DNA from 3 places in the Peribacillus sp. NPDC097264 genome. Region 1 is predicted to be linked to each of the others. Evidence: predicted binding sites of a transcription regulator. Region 1 holds the regulator's gene; each other region holds the start of a gene.
What was found. The regulator LexA, encoded in region 1, represses DNA repair genes until DNA is damaged. The targets are predictions, from matches to a motif close to CGAACATATGTTCG.

Region 1 (7,832 bases):
GACCTTCCAAGCTGCTGCAACTTCATTACCATCAGCTGGACGAATCACACCAAGATTAGGCATGGCACGTAATGAGGCTAATTGTTCGATAGGCTCATGTGTCGGTCCGTCTTCACCAACAGCGATACTGTCGTGAGTGAATACATATGTTACAGGAAGTCCCATTAAGGCAGCCATTCGGATGGATGGACGTAGATAATCAGAGAATACGAAGAATGTTCCACCGTAAACCTTGATGCCACCATGTAGCGTCATCCCATTCAATGCTGCTCCCATAGCGAATTCACGTACACCAAACCAAATATTACGTCCACTATAATTTCCAGGCAATAGATCTGTAGCACCTTTGATGGATGTATTATTTGAACCTGCTAAATCAGCTGAACCTCCAATAAGGCTAGGTAGTTTTTTCGCTAATGCATTCAATACTTCTCCACTGGAAGCACGCGAAGCCAATGTCTTGCCTTCTTCATAAACTGGAATTTCTTGATCCCAGTCTGCAGGTAGTTCACCTTTTATAGAAAGCTCCAGCTGTTCAGCGAGCTCAGGGTACGCTTCTTTATATTTATTAAATAATTCATTCCATTCTTGTTCTTTTTTATTTCCAGCTTCTACGCAAGCTTCATTAAAGTGTGCATATACTTCATCCGGAACATAAAAGTCTTCTTCGAATGTCCATTTGTAAGCTTCTTTTGTCAACTTCATTTCATCAGCACCTAGAGGAGCACCGTGAGCAGCAGACTTACCAGAGCGGTTAGGAGAACCATAACCAATCACTGTCTTCACTTCGATTAAAGTTGGACGAGCTTCATCAGTCTTTGCTTCGTCAATGGCTTTTGCGATTTGTTGTAAATCGTTGCCGTCTTCCACTCTCAGATACTGCCAGCCGTATGATTTAAAACGGTCTGCTACACTTTCACTGAATGATTGGCTAAGATCTCCATCAAGAGAAATATCGTTTGAATCATATAAAACGACAAGTCTTCCTAGTTGAAGATGCCCTGCTAAAGAAGCTGCTTCAGCTGAAACGCCTTCCATTAAGTCTCCATCCCCACAAATACTATATGTATAATGATCAACCACATTATAAGAATCACGATTGTAGCTTTCAGCCAAGTGACGTTCTGCCATTGCCATACCTACAGCCATTGCAATCCCTTGGCCAAGTGGTCCAGTAGTGGCATCTACTCCAGCAGTATGTCCGTATTCAGGATGCCCAGGAGTTTTACTTCCCCATTGACGGAAACCCTTTAAGTCATCCATTGTCAAGCCGTAACCTGATAAATGCAGGAGACTGTATAATAGCATGGAACCATGTCCTGCCGATAAAACAAAACGGTCTCTATTAAACCAATCAGGATTTTTCGGGTTATGATTCATATAATCAGTCCACAGCTTATATGCCATGGGAGCTGCACCCATAGGCATGCCTGGATGACCTGAATTAGCCTTTTCAATTGCATCGATCGATAATGTACGAATTGTATTAATAGAAAGTGCATCTAATTTATCTAACATGTGTAAAACATCCCTTCCTGTAGTGTACCTCTTTATATTATATTGACTAACTTAATATCACAACTAAAATAACCATTTCTTGCACAGCTAATTCAATTTTCTACTAATTAAGGATTTACCAAGGTTAGGTTAAACCAAAAAAGAGAATACATACATCGATGCATTCTCTTTTTTCACTTTACATTCCTCATGAGTAATCCTAATTATGGGGCCATCATCAGTCCTTATTGGTTAATGTAAACCTTTTTTTTCTTTAATATTTTTTATTTTTTGAGGCGTGACATCATTACCTTCTGGATCGATAACTTTAACATTTTCTAACGTATCAGCCATTGAACGTCTAAATGTCTCCAAATACTCACTTCGTAAGGAAGTTTGCTCTTTCGCCTCTTCTACAGTTAAGCCCTCTCCCTTAGCTTTTTTAGAAAGTTCATTGATACGGGCCATTTTTTCTTTTGATAGCATAATTTTTCTCCTTTATATATACGGATATTGACATGGTATTAAAAAAAAAGTGAAATTACAAGTTCTATGATTGATTCTCCGGTGTACCTTGCTGGTATTCCAAGAATCTGCGGTGTACCGTTGCTTTTGACACGTCATAGCCAAAGCCTCTCAGTGTTGCCGCAATCTCGGCAAAAGTTAATCCATTCGAACGCAGTTTCACAATTTCTTCTATGGGTACTTCTTTACGATCCCTGCCAGTGGAGTTTCTTTGGTTCTTCAGGTTTTTCTGGGGGCGGTAGCCATTTTCAACGGCCCTAAGCATACCACGTTTAATTTTCAGGTTATGTAGTTTGCGTTGATATTCTTCTACAATACCAACAATTTGGATAACCATGGCATCAGAGTCCGATAACTCTAATTCACCATCATGAGAAAGTGTGAAAATCTTCACTCCTTCTTTAAGTACAACATGAAACAAGGCAATTTTAGCATTTCCTCTTCCCAACCTAGTTTCATCTTGAATCAGGAGAACATCCGCTTCTTTTGTCTTAAAAAGATCAAGCATGTCAAATATCCCGTCACGGTTCAGTTCGTAACCACTTGCCTGCTCTCTTATTATTGAAACGACTTCCATGTCATTATGTTCTGCTAACTTTACTAATTCCTCTTCCTGCCTAGCTAGCGAGGTTTCCTGTGTTTCTTTTTCTGTACTTACCCGACAATAGATGACTGCTTTCATATGAACCTACCTTTACTGCTTACTAGCCAAACTTTGGACTACTTTTTCACTTTCAACTGGTATGACAATGATTTGACCTGCCTTAATCGTATCCGCCCTTACACCGTTATACTCTTCTATCCAACCAATGAATTCTTTTTTTGTCAATTCGGTTTGACCATATTCTTCTGAAATCTCCCATATAGTATCACCTTCGTTAATTTCAATCGAAAGGAAATCCTTATTTTGATTACTATCTAATGTGAAAGAGAATAAAATAGACAAGATAAATACAAATCCTGCTAATAGAATCGTATAGATATTATTTTTGCAAAATGTCTTCATTAATATCCCTCCATAGCGAATGTACGTTCGTTTTTAGTTGATAATTGAATTATAATACGAACGTTTGTTTCAGTCAACAACCAAATTCGAACTTATGTTTGTATAGCATGGAGAGCCATGCTATAATATAGCAAAGAATTATAGAGAAGAGGTGCGTATATGACTAAACTATCAAAACGGCAGCAGGATATTCTTGATTTCATAAAAGATGAAGTTCGTCAAAAAGGTTATCCACCTTCCGTTAGAGAGATTGGCGAAGCTGTGGGACTTGCATCAAGTTCGACTGTACATGGACATTTATCTCGTTTGGAAAGCAAAGGCTTAATCAGACGCGACCCGACTAAACCAAGGGCCATTGAGATTTTAAATATAGAAGAATCTAATAACATTCCAAAAACAAACGTAGTTAACGTACCACTTCTCGGAAAAGTAACCGCAGGTATGCCGATAACTGCCATTGAGAACATAGAGGAATACTTCCCTCTTCCTGAAAGTATGGTTCCACATGATGATCATGTGTTCATGCTTGAAATTATGGGTGAAAGTATGATTGAAGCAGGAATTCATGATGGAGATTATGTCATTGTAAAACAACAAAGCAATGCCAATAACGGAGATATCGTCGTGGCCATGACGGAAGATGATGAAGCCACCGTTAAACGATTCTTTAAGGAACCGGATTACATACGGCTTCAGCCGGAAAACTCCAATATGGAACCTATCATTCTAAGAGATGTAACCATTCTTGGAAGAGTGATCGGGCTATATAGGCAAATTCACTAAAAGCGCACAAATTGCGCTTTTTTTATTTGTTTTAAGTCTATGTATTACATCCTATGTATATGACAGAAGCAATATTATAATATTTTACTAGAGAGCATTGAATAACAAACCGAGTCAAAATAACAAGGTATAATTCTTTTATATCCGGTGAAATTAAGTTCAATAGACATTTCTTTTTGAAAGTGGTGTTACTATGGATTTTCCGACGATACATACGAATTTTTGGGATGCTGTAATGGCTATCCCAACTATCATGATTTTGACCCAAATTATAAAGTTTCTCTTTCCTATCCCCCGAAGTTACGTACCCACTATTGCGTTATGTCTTGGTTTAATCATTTCTATATTCATAAGCCATCGGCATAACTTGACTACCGGGATTTTTATGGGATGGTTTTACGGATACGCCAGTATCGGTAATTACGCCGCACTTAAAACAGCTTTCGTATCCTTTAGAAACTCTGATAATCATTCGGATTGAGTAAACACTGATCGATCCTTTAATCGAAACCTCTATTTTTTTACGCAAAAAAACTGTCCAGTATTGTTGAACAGCATTTTCAAGCAATAATGGACACATATAGATCAGCTTTCTCTAAACCATCTACACGTGATTCTGGAAAATTTATTCAATCGTATACCCTCTGCTTTCTACCTCCATCTTGTATTTCTCATGATAATGGATACAATGAACACTACAATTATGGCACCCAGTAACGCAGGCACAATGTAAAACCCTTCTGTTTCAGGTCCGATTGGCCCTAATATTGCAGTACCAAGCCATGCTCCAACAAATCCAGCAATGATATTTCCAATAATTCCACCCGGCATATCCCTTCCTAAAATCAGGCTTCCCAGCCATCCAATTATTCCACCAACAATTAACATCCAAATTAGCTCCAAAAATAACCACCTCCTTTCTCTAAAATTTATGAAATTTTTTTATTAATAGAACAGACTTGTGACTAATGAAAATCACTTAAGCTCCTCAGGCAATAAACTTATCGGCTGCTTATATACTTCTACCTATATAGGTACTATAAAAGGCCGCCCTAAAAAGGGTGGCCTTTAGTGTTTGATCTTCCGTTCTCCCTACCACAAAGAAAACCATCCAGTAAGAATGGTTGAAAATTATTATTTGGTTATAATAATAAATGCCGCCAGATAACTGCAATTATCTGGCGGCACCACATGGTAAAAAAGAAAACAATTAAATTGCTTTCTATACTAGAATAAGTATTTTGGCTTCTTTTGTCGATATGACAATATTCCTATTTTCAATTATTTACACTATTTCCTACCATACTTTTTTAATATTTCAACCTTTATTCATCATCATTTTTTCTACACAACCATTTAAAATTGGATTTTCATAACTTATTGAAGGTTCTTGCAATTCGAAACCCCAAATCATTTACTTAATGGATTATATATCAAATGAACGGTGCGTTTTCAATCCAACGTGATTAAAGGGCTCTAATATATACCTCATTACCTATTTATGCCATTTCAATAGTCCTGTATTTCACAAAAACGGGATATAAACACCACTTATTATGAACTATTATTAAAATACACTAAATATTCTTTACAACTGCTCTAAGAAAAGTTATTATACTATAATAAAAGGAGGAGAATGTATGTCATCAATAAATAAACAGAAAATTTTGGATAGCATTCCTCAAAAAGGTTTTTTCGGAAACCCTAAAGGACTATTCACTCTTTTCTTCACGGAGTTTTGGGAGCGCTTCTCCTATTATGGTATGAAGGCCATTCTTGTATACTATATGTATTATGAGGTATCTAAAGGTGGATTAGGTCTTGATGAAAAAACATCTCTAGCCATTGTATCCATCTATGGATCGTTAGTATATATGTCCGGAATTATTGGTGGCTGGTTAGCCGATAGGATTTTCGGAACATCGAAAGCCGTTTTTTACGGCGGTATATTGATTATGCTTGGTCATATTGCACTTGCCATACCGGGCAGCATTTCCATGTTCTTTGTTTCCATGATACTAATCGTTATAGGTACAGGTCTTTTAAAACCAAATGTATCCAGTATTGTTGGGGAGCTATATGCAGAAGACGATAACCGTCGAGATTCTGGTTTCAGCATATTCTACATGGGAATAAACACGGGTGCATTCATTGCTCCGCTTATTGTCGGAACAGTTGGAATGAAGTACAATTTCCACCTTGGATTCGGTATTGCAGCCGTTGGTATGTTTATTGGATTAATCGTCTTCATGGCTACAAAGAAAAAAAATCTGGGACTTGCAGGAATAACCCCTGTCAATCCTTTGGCTCCGAATGAAAAGAAATCTGTTTACACCAAGATTGGGCTAGCTATTTTAATTATTGCCATCATTTGTGCAATCGCTATCTCAAATGGTCTCTTAACACTTAATAGCTTTATCGGCCTTGTTGGTATTCTTGGAATTCTTATTCCTACCATGTATTTTATTGTGATGTACCGTAGTCCGAAAACAACAGCTGTTGAGCGTTCACGTTTACTAGCCTATATTCCTTTATTTATAGCAGCTGTCATGTTTTGGGCCATCCAAGAACAAGGCTCAACTATTTTAGCAAATTATGCTGATAAACGGACACAGTTAGAATTTGCAGGTTTTCACATTTCACCAGCATGGTTCCAATCTTTAAACCCATTGTTCATCATTACTTTAGCTCCTTTATTCGCATGGTTATGGGTTAAATTAGGGAAACGTCAGCCAACTATACCTCAAAAGTTTTCAATTGGCCTATTCTTTGCTGGTTTATCATTCCTAGTAATTTTGGTTCCCTCTTATTTTGGAGGAGCCGGTTCATTAGTTAGCCCATTATGGCTTGTACTTAGTTATTTCCTTGTAGTAATTGGAGAGCTATGCTTGTCACCTGTTGGTATGTCAGCTACGACTAAACTTGCTCCATCTGCGTTCTCAGCACAAATGATGAGTTTATGGTTCTTAGCCAATGCAGCAGCACAAGCATTAAATGCTCAAATTGTAAGATTTTACTCTGCGGACACGGAAATGGTCTATTTCGGGGCTATCGGAATCACTTCATTGATTTTAGGATTTATCCTATTGGCAATATCACCAAAGATTCAAGGCTTTATGAAAGGCTTACGTTAACAAATGTAAAGCCAGCTTCTCCTATCATGGACAAGCTGGCTTTTTTTGTTTTTCATGCATTCCGCTTTGCGGGGATAATATCTATCACTTTCACGAACCAACGATACAAGAAATATCCCAAATATACCCCAATAAGGTTCAAGATCAGATCGTCTATATCCAAACTTCCTCTTTGAAAAACATACTGGCATATTTCTATGATTGAGATTGAGAAAAAGGGAATAAGAAATCTTGGAATACCGGTCATCTTTTTTCCCTTTCTGGATAGCAGGTACAATCCAAATGGAATGAATAATCCTACATTTGCACTTAGATTATAAAAAGAAACAAGCCAATTCGAATCACCAGTTAAATAAGGGCTGATTGTAGATAACGGGATAATATTATACGAATATTCCTGTCCTTCAGGTCGGAAGAAAAGTAAAACTAGCAAAGAGAAACTATAACCACTTATCGCTACCTGCCAATACAATCGGGGTAGTTTTATTGTTTCCCCCCTGACCAATAAGACGATCATCAACACAGAGACTACAATACAAACCCATACAACCATGATCACCCAAGGGTTCAAATAGAATAGGAGTTGAAGAAAAATAGGTAGACCACCGAAGAATAACCCCTGTGAGAACAGAAGCGTAAGCAATAGCGTTTTATAAGTCATATGGGGCCCTCCTTCTAACGAATACCATTACATCCTAGGCTATTGAGGACATACCGTCAATATGAAAGATATAGCGCTTGGTACAACACTCATAAGATTTCCTACTTTTTCTCTCCGTTGACATACTCCTTAACACGTAATTTCTGACCGACTTTTATTATATATATATATTGGTATCTGTCGGCTATCGTACTGTTTAGCCAAGAAAGATACCGTGTCACCTGAC
Region 2 (7,832 bases), on a different contig from region 1:
AAAACGGCTGTCCCGGCACTTTCCTCAAAGAAGAGGGGCTGTACGAAAGTCGTACCATCTTCAGAAACAGAGCCCTTTAGTGCGGGCAGTGGAGCATTATGAAGAGGAGGTAAGAAGGATTGCTGTTTTAAGGGACTTTCTGTAAGCTCTTTGGAAAGGTTTTGAATCTCAGCTAAATCTGCATCAGTCAGTCCACCCTCCCGATGCCATGTAAGCAAGGCAGGTATCCCTGAGGAATTAGGGAATTCTTTTTTTATCAGTTCATCCGCTACGACAGAATCTGAGTCTGCGGGTAAATCAGTAGGAACATTTTCCGTTTTATCGTTCACTGCCGGCAAAGTGAAGGTTAACAGCACTGTCGCAATAATCCAGATGGCGATGACAACCCAACGGCTGATTGTTCCGGTCATCATTTTGCTTAATTTTCCTAATATGTTCAATGAAGGCACCTCACTTTTAAAATTTTTATCATAATCCACTCTTAATTATAAAGGGGAAACATTCCTGATTGCAAAACTGGGTATGCGGTTTCTTGAATTTCTAAAAAAAGCTTTGGAAGGTAAATCCCTCCAAAGCTTTTTTGATTCATTAAAATAAATTGAAGTATTTCTTCAACCCATTAAAGATACCAGTGACGGCCGTGTCTTGATAGGCGCTCGTGGCAATGAGCTTTTCTTCTTCCAAATTGGAGATGAACCCTAATTCTAGTAATATCGCAGCTTGCTTGTTATCCCGGATGACCTGGAAGTTCCCCGTTTTGGCACCGCGGTCCCTCAATTTTGTTTCTTTAATGATTTCAGCTTGTACGGTTTGTGCGAGCTCTTTTTCATTGACATTCGATGCTAGATAAAATGTTTCAATGCCGTTGGCTGAGCTGGGACCAGCATTATAGTGAATGCTGATAAAGACATCGGGTTTGTTCGCTTGGCTGATTTCCACTCGCTTACTTAAAGAGGGATACGTATCGCCTGTTCGTGTCATGACGACTTTTGCACCGGCCTCCTCCAATTTGGCTTTCAGCTTTTTAGCCGTGGAAAGAGTTAAATCCTTTTCCCGATTATTTTTCCCGGATGCCCCAGGGTCAGACCCGCCATGCCCCGGATCAAGGACGATCACTTTGCCTTTAAATCCATCACTCGGTTTGGTCTTCGATAGATACGTGAGGGAGGCCCATCCTACCAAATCGGATTGTGTTTCGACCTTGCCCCAATCTCCTTGTGTTTCCGTCACTATGACACTATCACTTCTATCGACGGCCCCTAGTATTTTATTCGTTGCCGAAGGTCCATTGCGAATGTTCAACGAGTCGGAAATGACATAGTATTTGGTTGGCTTGGTTTTGACAGGTTCTTCTTTTGTAGGTGCTTCTACTTTAGGTGGTGTGGTTGTTACTGGTTTTGTTTCTTTCGGCTTGGTTTTTGCTAGATAGGTAAGGGAAGCCCAACCTGTTTTCCCGGAAGCCGTTTTGATTCTTCCCCATTTGTCTTTCTCTTCATAAAGCGTGACAGCCTCCCCTTTTTTTAGAGTGGTGACTTTGTCTGCTTTTGAGTTACCCGATTTCCTTACGTATAGCTCGGCAGCTGTTACATAGTAAGTCGTTTCCTTAACGGCTGAAGGAGATGCAGTAGGTTTTTTCTTAGATAGATAGGTTAAGGAAGCCCATCCGGTCACGCCGGAAGCCGTCTTCACGTTTGCCCAGTTACCCGATTTTTTAATATAGGTAACGGCAGCGCCCTTATTGATCGTCGCCAGCTTCTTTGACGTGGTATTGGCAGACTTACGGACATACAATGAACTGGCTGTAACATAGTACTTGGTTGTGCTGACAGCTGCCGGTTTAGCGGTGGCTGTAGGCTTGGAACTAGTTATGTATGTTTTAGAAACCCAACCGGTTTTCTTTTTGGAAGATGCATAGATTTGTAGCCAATTGCCTTTGGTCGATTTAATTTCTACGGCGGTTCCTTTAGGTAAGGTTGCGAGAGACTTGCTGCTTGTATTATTTGATTTTCTTAATACTAACGAGGAAGCTGTCACATAACCTAACTCGTCCAAATACGTGGTGGAAACCCAACCAGTTATTTTTCCATACTTGATTTTCGACCATCCGGATTTTTGTGAAGAGATCGTCACTTCTTTTCCTTTTTTTATTAAGCCCAGAGATTTTGCGGTGGTCTTAGGTTGTTCTCTTATATGGAGGGAACTAGCTGTAACTTTGGCCGTTTTGGAAGCGGCCTGAACTTGATCGGTGGCGTGTGGATACGAGAAAATCGTCAAAAAAACCAAGGTTGCTGCAAATAGGGTGATTATTCTTCTTTTCATTAAAGCTCGCTCCTTTAAATTATGCTGAAATAATCGAATGGCTATGGTTCATCCAGAGGTTGGGTAAGAATAACCCTTGGTAAGTGAATATAAGTGCACATATACTGCGGAGATGCCTTCATTGGAGTAATCTCCATGATTTTTATCGGTATCATTGGCGATAGTGTGAAGGAGATTCATTAATAATAGTACAATATACTCACGTCAATTAGTAGGTGTTTTTTGGAACTTTTTGTAGGTAATTAGAACGTAATTTACATTAATTGAAGAATTTTGAATTAATATGAGTGAAGTTTGAGGAATTGGGGATGTTAGTTGGGGTGATGGATGATATTTACAAAGGAGGAAATTTAGTGTCTGATAAATCCAAAGAGACGAATAATGAATCGGAAGAAACCCTGACCAACCGACAAGGGCACCCCATAACGAATAATCAAAGCATCCGGACTGTTGGAAACAGGGGACCAAGTACATTAGAGAACTACGACTTCCTGGAAAAAATGAGTCACTTCGATAGAGAGCGGATTCCGGAGCGGGTGGTACATGCACGAGGTGCAGGTGCACATGGATATTTTGTTCCGACAGGCAAGGCGGGAGACGAGCCGGTTTCTAAATATACGAGAGCAAAGGTCTTTCAAGAAGCGGGTAAAAAAACACAGGTCTTCGTCAGGTTTTCTTCGGTCATTCATGGGGGAACCTCCCCTGAAACATTACGTGACCCTCGTGGATTTGCCGTTAAGTTTTATACGGAAGATGGAAACTGGGATTTAGTAGGGAACAACCTCAAAATATTCTTTATCCGCGACGCCATGAAATTTCCTGATTTGATCCATGCCTTCAAACCCGACCCTGTTACAAACATTCAGGATGGCAGAAGGATTTTCGATTTCTGCTCAAGTTCTCCGGAAACCTTCCATATGATCACCTTCTTATTTTCGCCTTGGGGCATTCCGGCTAGCTACCGCATGATGCAAGGTTCCGGGGTCAATACGTATAAGTGGGTGAATCAAGAGGGGGAAGCAGTCCTGGTCAAGTACCATTGGGAACCAAAGCAAGGGATCAAAAACTTGACGCAGAAAGAAGCGAATGAGATTCAGTCGACGAATTTCAATCATGCTACACAGGATTTATATGAAGCAATCGAAAATGGGGATTATCCAGAATGGGATTTAAATGTACAGATCATGAGTGATGATGCCCATCCTGAACTGGATTTCGATCCATTGGATGATACGAAGATTTGGCCAAAGGACCAATTCCCATGGCTGCATGTCGGCACGATGGTTTTGAATAAGAACCCGGAAGATTATTTCACCGAAGTCGAGCAGGTTGCTTTTGGAACGGGAGTCCTTGTAGATGGATTGGATTTCTCGGATGATAAGATGCTCCAAGGCCGCACATTCTCGTATTCGGATACACAACGTCATCGCGTAGGGGCAAATTATCTGCAACTGCCGATCAATGCACCGAAAAAACGGACGGCGACCAATCAAACGGGCGGCCAAATGCAGTATGAAGTGGGTAGAGGAAACCAAAGTCCTCATATCAACTACGAACCATCGACTGTAGGAGGATTGAAAGAGGCTGAGCAAACGGGTAAAGAGTATACCCCATTTGTGGAGGGCAAACTGGTCCGTGAAACGATAGACCGCCAAAGCAACACCAAACAAGCAGGTGAAACGTATCGTGAATTCGAGGATTGGGAAAGGGACGAATTGATCTCCAATCTAGTGGATGCACTCGCGCCTGCCGATCCACGCATTCAAGAGAAGATGATTGCACTTGCTGAAGAGGCCGATAAAGATTATGGCCGCCGTTTGAAAGAAGGATTAGCGGCAGCTTCCCAACATACTGAGTCTTCCAAACCAATGGGTGGTACGGACAATCCAGGGGAAGCGGTCGAAAAAGGTCATGACGCCGATCCATATTAATAGGATGTAAAAAGTGAACTCCCTTCCTTGAAGGGGGTTTCCCTTTTGTATACCGCTTGTTCGTTTTGCAGGAAATAGATTGGCAAAAAAACAAGGAATCATTTAAACTGTAACTACTCTATTTTTCTCTTACAAAGGAGATGAAAAAATGATTAAATTTCTTTCAGCCCTTCTATTACCCGGTCTTCTAGTCATGCTATTTTCAAGGGTCACCTATAACTATATTGTAGGTCTTATACTAACGGTTGCATTGATCGCCGCTTCCGCATATAAAGGTTATACACATACGAACTTATTAATAATCATTGATGCACTATCACTGACGGTGGGTTTCTGGTTATCAAAAAGAATGATGAAACGAACAGCCAAGAGCGCCTAATTTATAGAGGTGCTTTTTTTGTCTCGATTTCTATGAAAAGGACTCTTTGACCTGCTAGGTTATAAAACGCGAAACAGAATGTTTGTTCGCTTTTCGGTGGTTTGTTTTGAGGATATTGTGGTAGAATGTGTATATATAGTTCTTTAAACGGAATAAATAGAAGGAATAAATCATATCCCTTTTTTCATATAAAACTAATTCAGTAGGAGGCCATGCTTGGTGAAGGAAACGTTTGAGTTAGTCTCAAAATATTCTCCACAGGGAGATCAGCCAGCGGCGATAGAAAAGCTTGTTGCTGGCATAAAAGAAGGAAAGAGTATGCAGACGCTGCTTGGTGCGACAGGGACAGGGAAAACATTCACTGTCTCCAATGTCATCCAACAAATCAATAAGCCTACCCTTGTCATTGCCCATAACAAAACGTTGGCAGGGCAGCTTTACAGTGAGTTCAAAGAGTTTTTCCCCAATAATGCGGTTGAGTACTTTGTCAGCTATTACGATTACTATCAGCCAGAAGCCTATGTGCCTTCCACTGATACTTTCATAGAGAAAGATGCCAGTATCAATGATGAAATCGATAAACTCCGCCACTCGGCGACATCCTCTTTGTTCGAACGGGAAGATGTCATCATCATCGCCAGTGTATCTTGTATTTATGGGTTAGGTTCCCCGGAAGAATACAGGGAGATGGTGGTATCGCTGCGTACTGGTATGGAGATAGACAGAAATGCACTGCTGCATAAACTTGTAGATATTCAATATGAGAGAAATGATATTGCCTTTCAACGTGGAACGTTCAGGGTCCGCGGAGACGTAGTTGAAATCTTCCCGGCCTCAAAAGATGAACACTGCGTTCGGGTCGAGTTTTTCGGGGACGAGATTGACCGGATTCGGGAAGTCGATGCCCTGACTGGCGAGATCACTGGTGAACGGGAACATATCGCCATCTTTCCGGCATCCCATTTCGTCACACGTGAAGAGAAACTGAATGTGGCGATTCAAAATATTGAAACGGAACTTGAAGAACGATTGGCAGAACTTCGTGAAGATGAAAAGCTTCTTGAAGCACAGCGATTGGAGCAACGGACCCGTTACGATTTGGAAATGATGAGGGAGATGGGTTTCTGTTCGGGTATCGAGAACTATTCCCGTCATTTAACCCTACGCCCCGCAGGAGCTACACCTTACACCTTGATTGACTATTTTCCGGAAGACTTCCTATTGATTGTCGACGAGTCACATGTAACCCTTTCACAGATCCGCGGCATGTTCAATGGCGATCAGGCTCGGAAGCAGGTATTGGTGGACCATGGATTCCGCCTACCCTCTGCGAAAGATAACCGCCCACTCAGATTCGAGGAGTTTGAAAAGAAAGTCCATCAATCCATATTCGTTTCGGCAACTCCAGGACCATATGAATTGGAACATACGCCGGAAATGGTCGAGCAAATTATCCGACCTACTGGATTGCTTGATCCTACCATTGAAGTGCGACCGATTGAAGGGCAGATTGATGACCTGATAGGTGAAATTCAGGAACGGGCTAAACGGGATGAACGGGTATTAATTACGACATTGACGAAAAAGATGTCCGAAGATTTAACAGATTACCTGAAGGATATAGGAATCAAGGTTCAGTACCTTCATTCTGAGATAAAAACGTTGGAAAGAATTGAAATCATCCGGGAATTGAGGATGGGGAAATATGATGTCCTTGTCGGGATCAATCTTTTGCGGGAAGGACTGGATATCCCCGAAGTGTCCTTGGTGACCATTCTTGATGCTGATAAAGAAGGGTTCCTCCGCTCGGAACGTTCACTCATCCAAACGATGGGCCGTGCCGCCAGGAATGCAAACGGGCACGTCATCATGTATGCCGACCGGATAACGAATTCGATGGAACTGGCCATCAGTGAAACGACGCGCCGACGGGAAATCCAGGAAAAATTCAACAAAAAGCATGGAATCACACCACAGACCATCCAAAAGGATATCAGGGATTCCATCCGGGCTACACAAGTTGCTGAAGATGGGGAAGCGTATCAGGAAGATCCGGCTATCAAACTGTCTAAGCTTCCGAAAAAAGAGCGCGAAAAAGTGGTGGCAAGCATGGAAAAAGAAATGAAAGAAGCGGCAAAGGCACTGGATTTCGAACGGGCTGCCGAACTGCGTGATTTAATATTAGAGTTAAAAGCGGAAGGGTGACGAAACATGGCAATGGATAAAATTGTGATTAAGGGTGCAAGGACCAACAACCTCAAGAATATCGACGTCACGATACCGAGGGATAAGCTTGTAGTGCTAACAGGATTATCCGGTTCCGGGAAGTCGTCCTTGGCTTTTGATACGATATATGCGGAAGGACAAAGACGTTATGTCGAATCACTCTCGGCTTATGCCCGCCAATTCTTAGGGCAGGTGGATAAACCAGACGTGGATATGATTGAAGGGTTATCTCCTGCGATATCGATCGATCAGAAAACGACGAGCAAGAACCCTCGTTCCACTGTGGGAACCGTAACGGAAATTTATGATTATTTAAGATTGCTATATGCGAGGGTCGGCCGGCCGACTTGTCCGATCCATCATATCGAAATCAGTTCCCAGACGATTGAACAAATGGTTGACCGTATACTTGACTATCCGGAACGGACAAAGCTTCAAGTATTGGCACCACTCGTTTCAGGAAGAAAGGGAACACATGTGAAAGTGCTGGAAGAAGTGAAGAAACAAGGGTATGTCCGTGTGCGGATTGATGGGGAGATGTATGACCTCAGTGATGATATCACCCTTGAAAAGAATAAAAAGCATTCAATAGAAGTCATCATTGACCGGATCGTCATCAAAGAAGGAATCAGGGCAAGACTTGCAGATTCCTTGGAAAGCGCTTTGAAGCTTGGGGATGGCAAGGTCATTATAGATGTGATGGGCGAAGAGGAATTACTCTTCAGTGAGGATCATGCTTGCCCAATCTGTGGTTTTTCTGTTGGGGAGTTAGAGCCGAGGATGTTTTCTTTCAATAGTCCATTCGGGGCCTGTCCGGATTGTGATGGTTTGGGTGCAAGGCTTGAAGTGGACCGTGATCTGGTCATCCCGAATAAAGAGTTAAGTCTTCGCCAGCATGCCATAGCGCCATGGGAGCCGACGAGTTCTCAATATTACCCGCAGCTCCTTGAAGCTGTAGCGACTCATTATGACATCGA
Region 3 (7,832 bases), on a different contig from region 1:
CAACGTCATCCGCTTTTGTTTTCAGACTTTTTTCGAGCCTGGAGACTCTTTCGTTTAGGTGATCTTGTCCTTTTTCCGACTCAATAGGTTGTTTAACAGTGGCCTTTCTGGTCTTCTTTTCTGAAATGCTCACCTTTTGTAAGACCACTCCCTCGTTCAGCTGGTCTTGGATTTTCCTCAATAAGTCAATATCCTCCTCCGAAAACTGGTAATGACCTAGCTGATTCCGTTCTACTTCCATGTTCAATTGGGTAACCCAGCGTTGAATGGTACTATGAGAAACGTTCAATAACTTGGCAACTGCACTTGTATTCATCTAGATTCCCCTCCTTTTGGTTGTAGAATTCTAGATAAAAGAAGCGATTCCTTTGCCGTTGACAAAACAAGTACTGATTCGCCAAAGATAGTGGATTTCCTACCTGTTTTTGCTGCCATGTCGATTTTATTTACCGGTACCGTCGTATTTCCAGTGGGTGTTCTTCCCGACGTAATATAATCATTTTGATGGGGAAAACGTATTTGCCAAGTAAGCTGGATAAGCGGGAAGGCGATTTAGAAATATTCCATTTGAAATATGGGTTAATTAATCAGGAAGAATGGATGACAGGTTCTCTTCGTTATCTTAGTCATGGCCATTTAGACACAATAGGCTGTTAACTCCCATTTGGGAGTCAACAGCCTGTTTACTTATTATTATTGGGGAACTACATATTTAGCCAGCTCTTTACTGATTTGATCTCCCATTCGCTTGGATTGCTCGGTGGCATCTTGAACACAGGAGATAAATGCTTCTTGTACCTGATGGGCTTGAAGTGCTTTCAGGCCAGCTTCCGTGGTCCCTCCCGGTGAAGTGACTTCTTTTCGCAGTACCGCTGGTGTTTTTGGCGATTTCTGCAGCATTTCGGCTGCACCGGTTAATGTCTGAAGGATTAATTGCTTTGCTGTTACGGCATCAAGGCCAATGGATTCCGCGGATCTTTCCAGAGCCTCGACCAGATAATAAATATAAGCGGGACCGCTTCCGGATAAGCCCGTTACGGCATCAAGCTGTGTTTCTTCGACGATGGCAACCGAGCCCACCGTTTCGAATAGTGTGATGGCCGTCTGCAATTGCGATTCAGTTGTATGTGCATTGGCCGACAGGGCAGTGGCTGACTGTCCGACGGCTGCCGATGTATTAGGCATAGCCCTTACGATGGCGACCGGTTTGGCTGCAATCCCTTCAAGGCTTACCGTATGGACCCCTGCCACAACGGAAATGATTAGCATATCTTCCCGGATGTATTCCTTTATGGATTGCATCGTGGTTAAAATATCTTTTGGCTTTACTGCAAGTACTACTATGTTCGCATTCTCTAGTAGTTGCGGAAGAGACCGTGTTGGGGTAACCCCATATTGTTCTGTTAGATAAGTGAATCGTTCATCATTTTTCTTGTTGGTCACAAAAATGTCAGCCGGGTTTATTACTTGCTGAGTGACCAAACCGGAAATGATTGCTTCGGCCATTGATCCAGCCCCGATAAAAGCTATTTTTTTCATTTCACTCACTCCTTTAATGCATACTAGTAACGGTCAGTTTTCCCAAATAAAATAAAAAAGACCCCTCATCCAATAAAGGACGAAAGGTCTGGCTTCCGTGGTACCACCTTTGTTCAACTCCTACAAAATAAAAAGGAAGTTGCACTTGAATCCGCTAACGTGGGATGAACGTCAGTTTTACTGAAGGCTCATAAGGTAGGTTCAATAATAGAGAGGACGGTGAAGCTTTTCAGCACATTTAAGAACTTCACTCTCTTTACGCCATCCATTATTTACTTGGCCTCAATCATAGCCGTGCCGTCTTTAATTACTTGTGATTATGAAGGATGCATGAGTACTCTGTCAATAGTAATATATGCTGAGCCTTAAAATATAGTCGTTAATTATGTGAAAATAATGACAATGTTCAGGATTATATGTAAAATAGTGATTACATACACAGTTTTCTAATAAAATAAGGAAATACCAAATTTTACGGATATATAAGCTTATTTAAATATAATATTAAGGTGGAAATAGACATGGTGAATTGGAATGGGGATATCGCAAAGCTTTCTCTGCCGACGCCGTTTGCAGTGGGCGATGTAAATGTTTACATAGTTAAAGGAGATGCCTTAACTTTAATTGATACGGGGGTTAAAACCGTACAATCAAAAGAGGCACTGAATGCTGGACTTGGGGAATTAGGGCTGCAACTATCTGATATTGAACAAATAATCTTGACGCATCATCATCCAGACCATGCTGGTGCACTCGATTTCTTCGATAAGAAAGTCCCGGTGTATGGTCATAAAAACAATCAGCGGTGGCTGACTCTAAGCGATGAGTTCCTTGACACCCATAATTCTTTCTTTCTAGACTTTGCAGGGAAATTGGGCGTGGCTGAAGAATTGAAACATAGATTGACCCATGACAAAGAAGAAATCCAATTCCTTAGTAAAAGGAACATGCAAGCACATTTGGCTGAGGGTGACGAACTTCCGGGCCTTCCAGGATGGCGAGTGATCGAGACTCCTGGTCATGCGCAAAGCCATGTTTCCTTTTATCGGGAGAGTGACGGCTTAATGATTGCAGGAGACCACTTACTTGCAAGAATTTCGCCTAATCCATTAATGGAGCCACCCTTGATTGTGGGTGGCGTTCGTCAACGGCCATTGCTTCAATACAATGCCTCCCTTCAAAAACTATTAGACTTTCCGATTTCTAAGGTTTATTCAGGACATGGGGGAGAAATTGATGGAGAGAAAGTGTCCGATTTGATTCGATATAGATTTGAGCGACAGCATAATCGGGCCATGCAGGTGAAAAGCATGCTCCAAGAAAAACCTTTAACGGGATTTGAAGTGTGTCAGCGTCTCTTCCCAAAAGTTTATCGTCAGGAAGTCGACTTGACACTCTCGGAAACGGTCGGTCAGTTGGATTATCTGGAGGATTTGGGTGAAATCGAATTGGAAATGCAATCGGGTGTCATTTTATATTCAAGTGCGACGACAGTTTCTAAGGGGATAATCTATTGAGTAAATTAAGCAGGAAAGTCATTGTCATTACCGGGGCTTCGGGAGGAATTGGAAAGGAAATTGCGATTCAATCTGCCCGACTTGGGGCAAGACTCGTTCTTTTGGCAAGGAGCCTGGATAAATTGCAGACTCTGAAGGAGAGCCTGACCAGCCAATACGGGGTCGATGTTTTTGTATGGAAGTTGGATGTTTCCGATACAGAACAAGTGGAAAGGGTCTTCGTTGACATCCACGACCAGGTCGGCACCGTGGATGTGTTGGTCAATAATGCCGGGCACGGCACGTTTAAAGAAGTCCTTGATACGGATTTAGAAGAGAGTAAAGGGATGTTTGCTGTCAATGTAATCGGCTTGATGGCCTGTACGAAGTTTGTGCTTCCACATATGAAGCGCAAACAAGCGGGCCACATCATTAATATTGCGTCACAGGCAGGGAAAATTGCAACACCTAAGTCCACACTTTATTCAGCCACTAAATTCGCGGTGCTTGGTTATTCGAATGCTCTCCGGCTTGAATTGATGGAAGACAACATTCATGTGACCACCGTCAATCCTGGGCCAATCGAAACCAACTTTTTTACTATAGCGGATGAATCCGGGACATATATGAAGGGCATTAAGAAATTCATGCTTAAGCCTGAGGATGTAGCAGCCAAAATCGTTGCTGCCATGCTAACTAATAAACGGGAAGTCAATCTGCCCGCCTGGATGAATATGGTGAGTAAGTTTTATACCTTGTTTCCAAGAATCACTGAGACCGTTGGGAAAAAAGCATTTTTTAAAAAATAGATACTTCTAAATATAAGTGAAGATTACTATTTTAATAAGAAATTAAGGGGAGTGTCATCTGACATTCCCTTTTTTTTGAATTTATTTGGATTAACTTTCCATTTTATGTAACCATTTCATTGGTAAATTCGTCTGTTTTATAGGAGGGATTTTGTATGAAGCTCGTTATGGGAAAGTCTTTTATCTTTTTATTCCTTTTTTTCATTCTGGGAAGCTGTCAATCCTTCTCTGAAGAGCAACCCCATAAGTCCATTGGCAAGGGAGAAGAAGGATTCATTACAGATTTAGATGATAAGCGGATTCTGATAAAAGGGACGTATTACAAGGTGAAAAATCATACGTATATACAAGATGAACATGGGGCAAAGCTCAGTTATTCAGACTTGGCAATCGGGATGAAAGTTAAACCATGGTACGGTGGAGAGGTCGAAGAATCATTTCCTTCGAAAGCGGATGCAGAATTGATACGGATTTTAAAGGATGAAGAGAGTCTAGAAGAGCAAAAGGCCGTAACTGCTGCACTTGAGCATGTGACTAAAGCTCCTAGTCAGCGTTTCATGGTTCTTGAAATCATTCATTTCCCTTCCGAGCATGTATACAATATTGAAATGATGAATCGCTCCAACTTGGACGCATCATTTACTGTGACCGTAGACGATTCTACTGAAGAAATCTTATATCTAAAATAATAACAGGGCAGAATCAAATAGATTCTGCCCTGCTTCGTTTTAGTCTTATGTTTTTTTATAAAGTTTTTGCACCCAGGTATTTTGGCGCCCAATAGGAGTTATTCATATCGGTGATGGTAATTCCTTTAGAAGAGGAAGCATGAATGAACTGATTGTTTCCAATGTAGATTCCAGCATGGGAAACACCCGTCTTTCCAGAAGAAGTATCAAAGAATACAAGATCGCCTTTTGATGGCGTTGATACTTTCAATCCGGTATTCGCATAAAGCTGGGATGTTGTCCGTGGTAGGGTAATTCCTTGTGATTTTTGGAATACATAATAGATGAACCCCGAACAGTCAAATCCTGCTGGTGTCGTGCCAGCCCATTTGTATGGCGAGCCTATCAATGTTTTTGCATAATTAATCATGCTTGTATTATTGATATTATAAACACCGAGCGCATTGAAGGTATTTCTTCCTGCAATCCCATCGGCAGTCAATCCTTTAGCTTTTTGAAAGTTTTTTACGGCAGTTGTTGAATAGGTTCCGTAGTAAGTAGTCGATGAACCAGTATATGTGAAATAACCTTTAGTTTTTAATAGGGTCTGTAGTTGTTTGACATCACTATGTGTCATTCCGGGTCTGAGGGTTTGATCTCCAATATTTGCAAACGCCTGAAGTGGCGTCAGCATTAATGCAGAAGCAACAGCAGCTGAGGCAATCCATTTCTTCATGTATCTCATTTCCTCTCTCTATCTCTCTATTTTTCTTTAACAATATTATCCTACAATACCATTGTGACAATCAAACCAGTTTTTGATTACATTTTCATTACAAAAAATAAGTAGTAATACTTAGTGAAAATCAGCGAAATCGTTTTTCTTAAATAGTAAAAGGGTTAAAAGACTCGGTTCCCCTTTTGGGCAAGATACCAACTAATTATATTTATAAAAACTAGTTGGATATAATGGATTACTTTTAAATTAAAGGGTATTTATGGGTATTTAAAAAGTTCCCATAAAAAGGTGGAAATTTGTCATGAAACTTCCATTGAATGCGAACGTTTATTCGTTTAGAATGAGGGATATAATATAAACACGAACGTATATTCTGTATAGGGTGAAGAAAAAATGGATTATAGCATGATGCCGAAACAATCAATTATGTGTATTGATATGAAAAGTTTTTATGCTAGCTGCTCAGCGGTCATGCATGGATTGGACCCGCTCGAATGTTATTTGGCAGTGGTGGGTGATAAGAATAGGGAGGGGAGCATTGTGCTTGCGGCTTCTCCAAAGCTAAAGAAGGAATTCGGTATAAAAACCGGTTCCCGGAAGTTTGAGATACCGAAAGATCGACGCATTCTAGTCGTTGAACCCAAAATGGCCACTTATTTGAGAGTTTCGACGGAGATTACGCGCTTGTTTCACCGCTATGTTCCAAAAGAAGCGATTCATGTATACAGTGTGGACGAAAGTTTTTTGAAAGTTGATGGAGCGGCTTCTTTATGGGGGGATGCCTGGAATATTGCCAGGAAAATAAAAGATGACATTGAAAGGGAATTACAGATTCCAAGTGCAATCGGGATTGGGCCGAACATGCTGATGGCGAAGCTTTCTCTTGATCTCGAGGCCAAACATACAGGAATAGCTGAGTGGACATATGAAGACGTACCAGCTAAGCTTTGGCCGATTTCTCCGCTTCGTGAAATGTGGGGGATAGGAAGGAGGGTGGAAAAGACCCTTCATGGCATGGGAATATTCACTGTCGGGCAACTTGCCAATTATGACCTTCAATTGCTTGAAGCGAAGTTCGGGATTATGGGCAATCAGCTTTATCATCATGCCTGGGGAATCGATTTGTCAGATCTCGGGGCGCCGATCATCGAGGGGCAGGTCAGCTTTGGTAAAAGTCAGATTTTACTCCGTGATTACAAGGAAGAACACGAGATCAAGCAGGTTATGGTAGAAATTTGTGAGGAAGTCGGAAGAAGGGCTCGTACCCATAGGAAGGCTGGACGGACGATCAGTCTGAGCATTGGTTATAGTAAGGATGAGTTTGGCGGTGGGTTTCATCGCTCCCGTTCGATTGAGGAACCGACAAATATCACAATGGAATTGTATAAAGTCTGTCTTGAACTTTTTCATGAAAACTATCATAAGCAAAAAACGGTTCGTAGCGTTTCGGTCACACTCTCGAATATTGTGGATGATAATGAGATGCAGCTGACTTTATTTGATGCTTCACGGTGGAAAAAGCGGGAATTGAGTTATACCGTTGACCGCATTCGACATAAATATGGTTCAAAATCACTGTTGCGCGCGGTTTCGTATACGAAAGCCGGGACGGCCGTTTATAGAAGCGGATTGCTTGGCGGGCATAAGGCTTGACAAAGTCGTCAGAGGAGGAAAAAGAATGATTCATGATCGGGGGCGTATCAAATGGACATCCATGATGCTACCGGAACATGTGAAGATGTTGCGGGATTGGGTGGCGGAGGATAGCCATGAAGCAAGACGCATTCTCGATGAACAGCAGTTTGAAGAAATGAATGCTGTGATGGGGGAAGCGATGGAAGAAGGTAGAGAGGTCATGATTGCCTATTATGACAGAACCCGATACCAGCTTTTAATCGGAAGCATTCATTATTATGATGAATGCTTGCAAAGACTTCATATTATTGACCATTTTCAGCAACCACATTATATTCAACTTTCCCATATAGCGGATGTAAGATTGATGGAATAAGAATGGTGGGATTATCCCCATGGATGCACAAGAGTGCGGGAAAAGGACAGGGGTCCTTTCATCGTTTATAATGGGGGAATGGAACGAATAGGGGGAAATGAGATGTACATTGTATGGACAGATAGAGCAGCCGAAAAACTTTCCGATAAAATACAGGGAAAAGAAGGACATTTACAGTTGAAATATGATACAGATGGCTGTGGTTGCGTAGTAAGTGGCGTGACAGCTCTTTGGCTCGTTGACGAGCTTGAGGAGGATAATCAAAAAGTGGAGACCAATGGAGTTCCCCTTTATGTCGAAAAATCTAAAATGATTTTTCTCGATGATATCATGACAATAGACTTTGTGGTCGAAGCAAACTGCTTTCAGCTAAAAAGCCCGAATCAAATCTTGAATCCAAGGATGAGTTACTTTAATAAACTCTAAAAAAAGCAAAGGGAGAATCCCGATAGTCGTGAGATTCTTCCTTTGTCTATTTCAATACAAGCTGTTCGAGAAATTGGTCGATCCGTTCCTCATATTCCTTGGGATTAGCATTATATGATTGTGCGTGAGCCCCGTTTTTTGCGA

Region 2: a site for LexA is predicted at 4,705-4,718, ahead of uvrB (excinuclease ABC subunit UvrB). Genes of this name have one in related genera too.
Region 3: a site for LexA is predicted at 5,572-5,585, ahead of ACQKL0_RS07625 (Y-family DNA polymerase). Genes of this name have one in related genera too.

What each region holds. Positions count from the first base shown of each region.
Region 1 covers NZ_JBNNSR010000002.1:190,317-198,148, forward strand. The annotation lists gene tkt (transketolase) at 1-1,518, opposite strand, end outside; gene ACQKL0_RS03575 (DUF896 domain-containing protein) at 1,750-1,983, opposite strand; gene ACQKL0_RS03580 (YneB family resolvase-like protein) at 2,048-2,704, opposite strand; gene yneA (cell division suppressor protein YneA) at 2,717-3,028, opposite strand; gene lexA (transcriptional repressor LexA) at 3,188-3,811, shown strand; gene ACQKL0_RS03595 (hypothetical protein) at 4,005-4,292, shown strand; gene ACQKL0_RS03600 (GlsB/YeaQ/YmgE family stress response membrane protein) at 4,463-4,699, opposite strand; gene ACQKL0_RS03605 (peptide MFS transporter) at 5,452-6,945, shown strand; gene ACQKL0_RS03610 (VanZ family protein) at 6,998-7,606, opposite strand.
Region 2 covers NZ_JBNNSR010000001.1:263,756-271,587, reverse strand. The annotation lists gene ACQKL0_RS01365 (MMPL family transporter) at 1-413, opposite strand, end outside; gene ACQKL0_RS01360 (SH3 domain-containing protein) at 589-2,319, opposite strand; gene ACQKL0_RS01355 (catalase) at 2,643-4,250, shown strand; gene ACQKL0_RS01350 (DUF2198 family protein) at 4,399-4,629, shown strand; gene uvrB (excinuclease ABC subunit UvrB) at 4,849-6,834, shown strand; gene uvrA (excinuclease ABC subunit UvrA) at 6,841-7,832, shown strand, end outside.
Region 3 covers NZ_JBNNSR010000004.1:111,688-119,519, forward strand. The annotation lists gene ACQKL0_RS07590 (MerR family transcriptional regulator) at 1-316, opposite strand, end outside; gene ACQKL0_RS07595 (hypothetical protein) at 520-657, shown strand; gene proC (pyrroline-5-carboxylate reductase) at 694-1,539, opposite strand; gene ACQKL0_RS07605 (MBL fold metallo-hydrolase) at 2,061-3,056, shown strand; gene ACQKL0_RS07610 (SDR family NAD(P)-dependent oxidoreductase) at 3,053-3,844, shown strand; gene ACQKL0_RS07615 (DUF3221 domain-containing protein) at 4,000-4,533, shown strand; gene ACQKL0_RS07620 (NlpC/P60 family protein) at 4,589-5,248, opposite strand; gene ACQKL0_RS07625 (Y-family DNA polymerase) at 5,645-6,904, shown strand; gene ACQKL0_RS07630 (YolD-like family protein) at 6,930-7,262, shown strand; gene ACQKL0_RS07635 (iron-sulfur cluster biosynthesis family protein) at 7,365-7,688, shown strand; gene ACQKL0_RS07640 (alpha/beta hydrolase) at 7,735-7,832, opposite strand, start outside.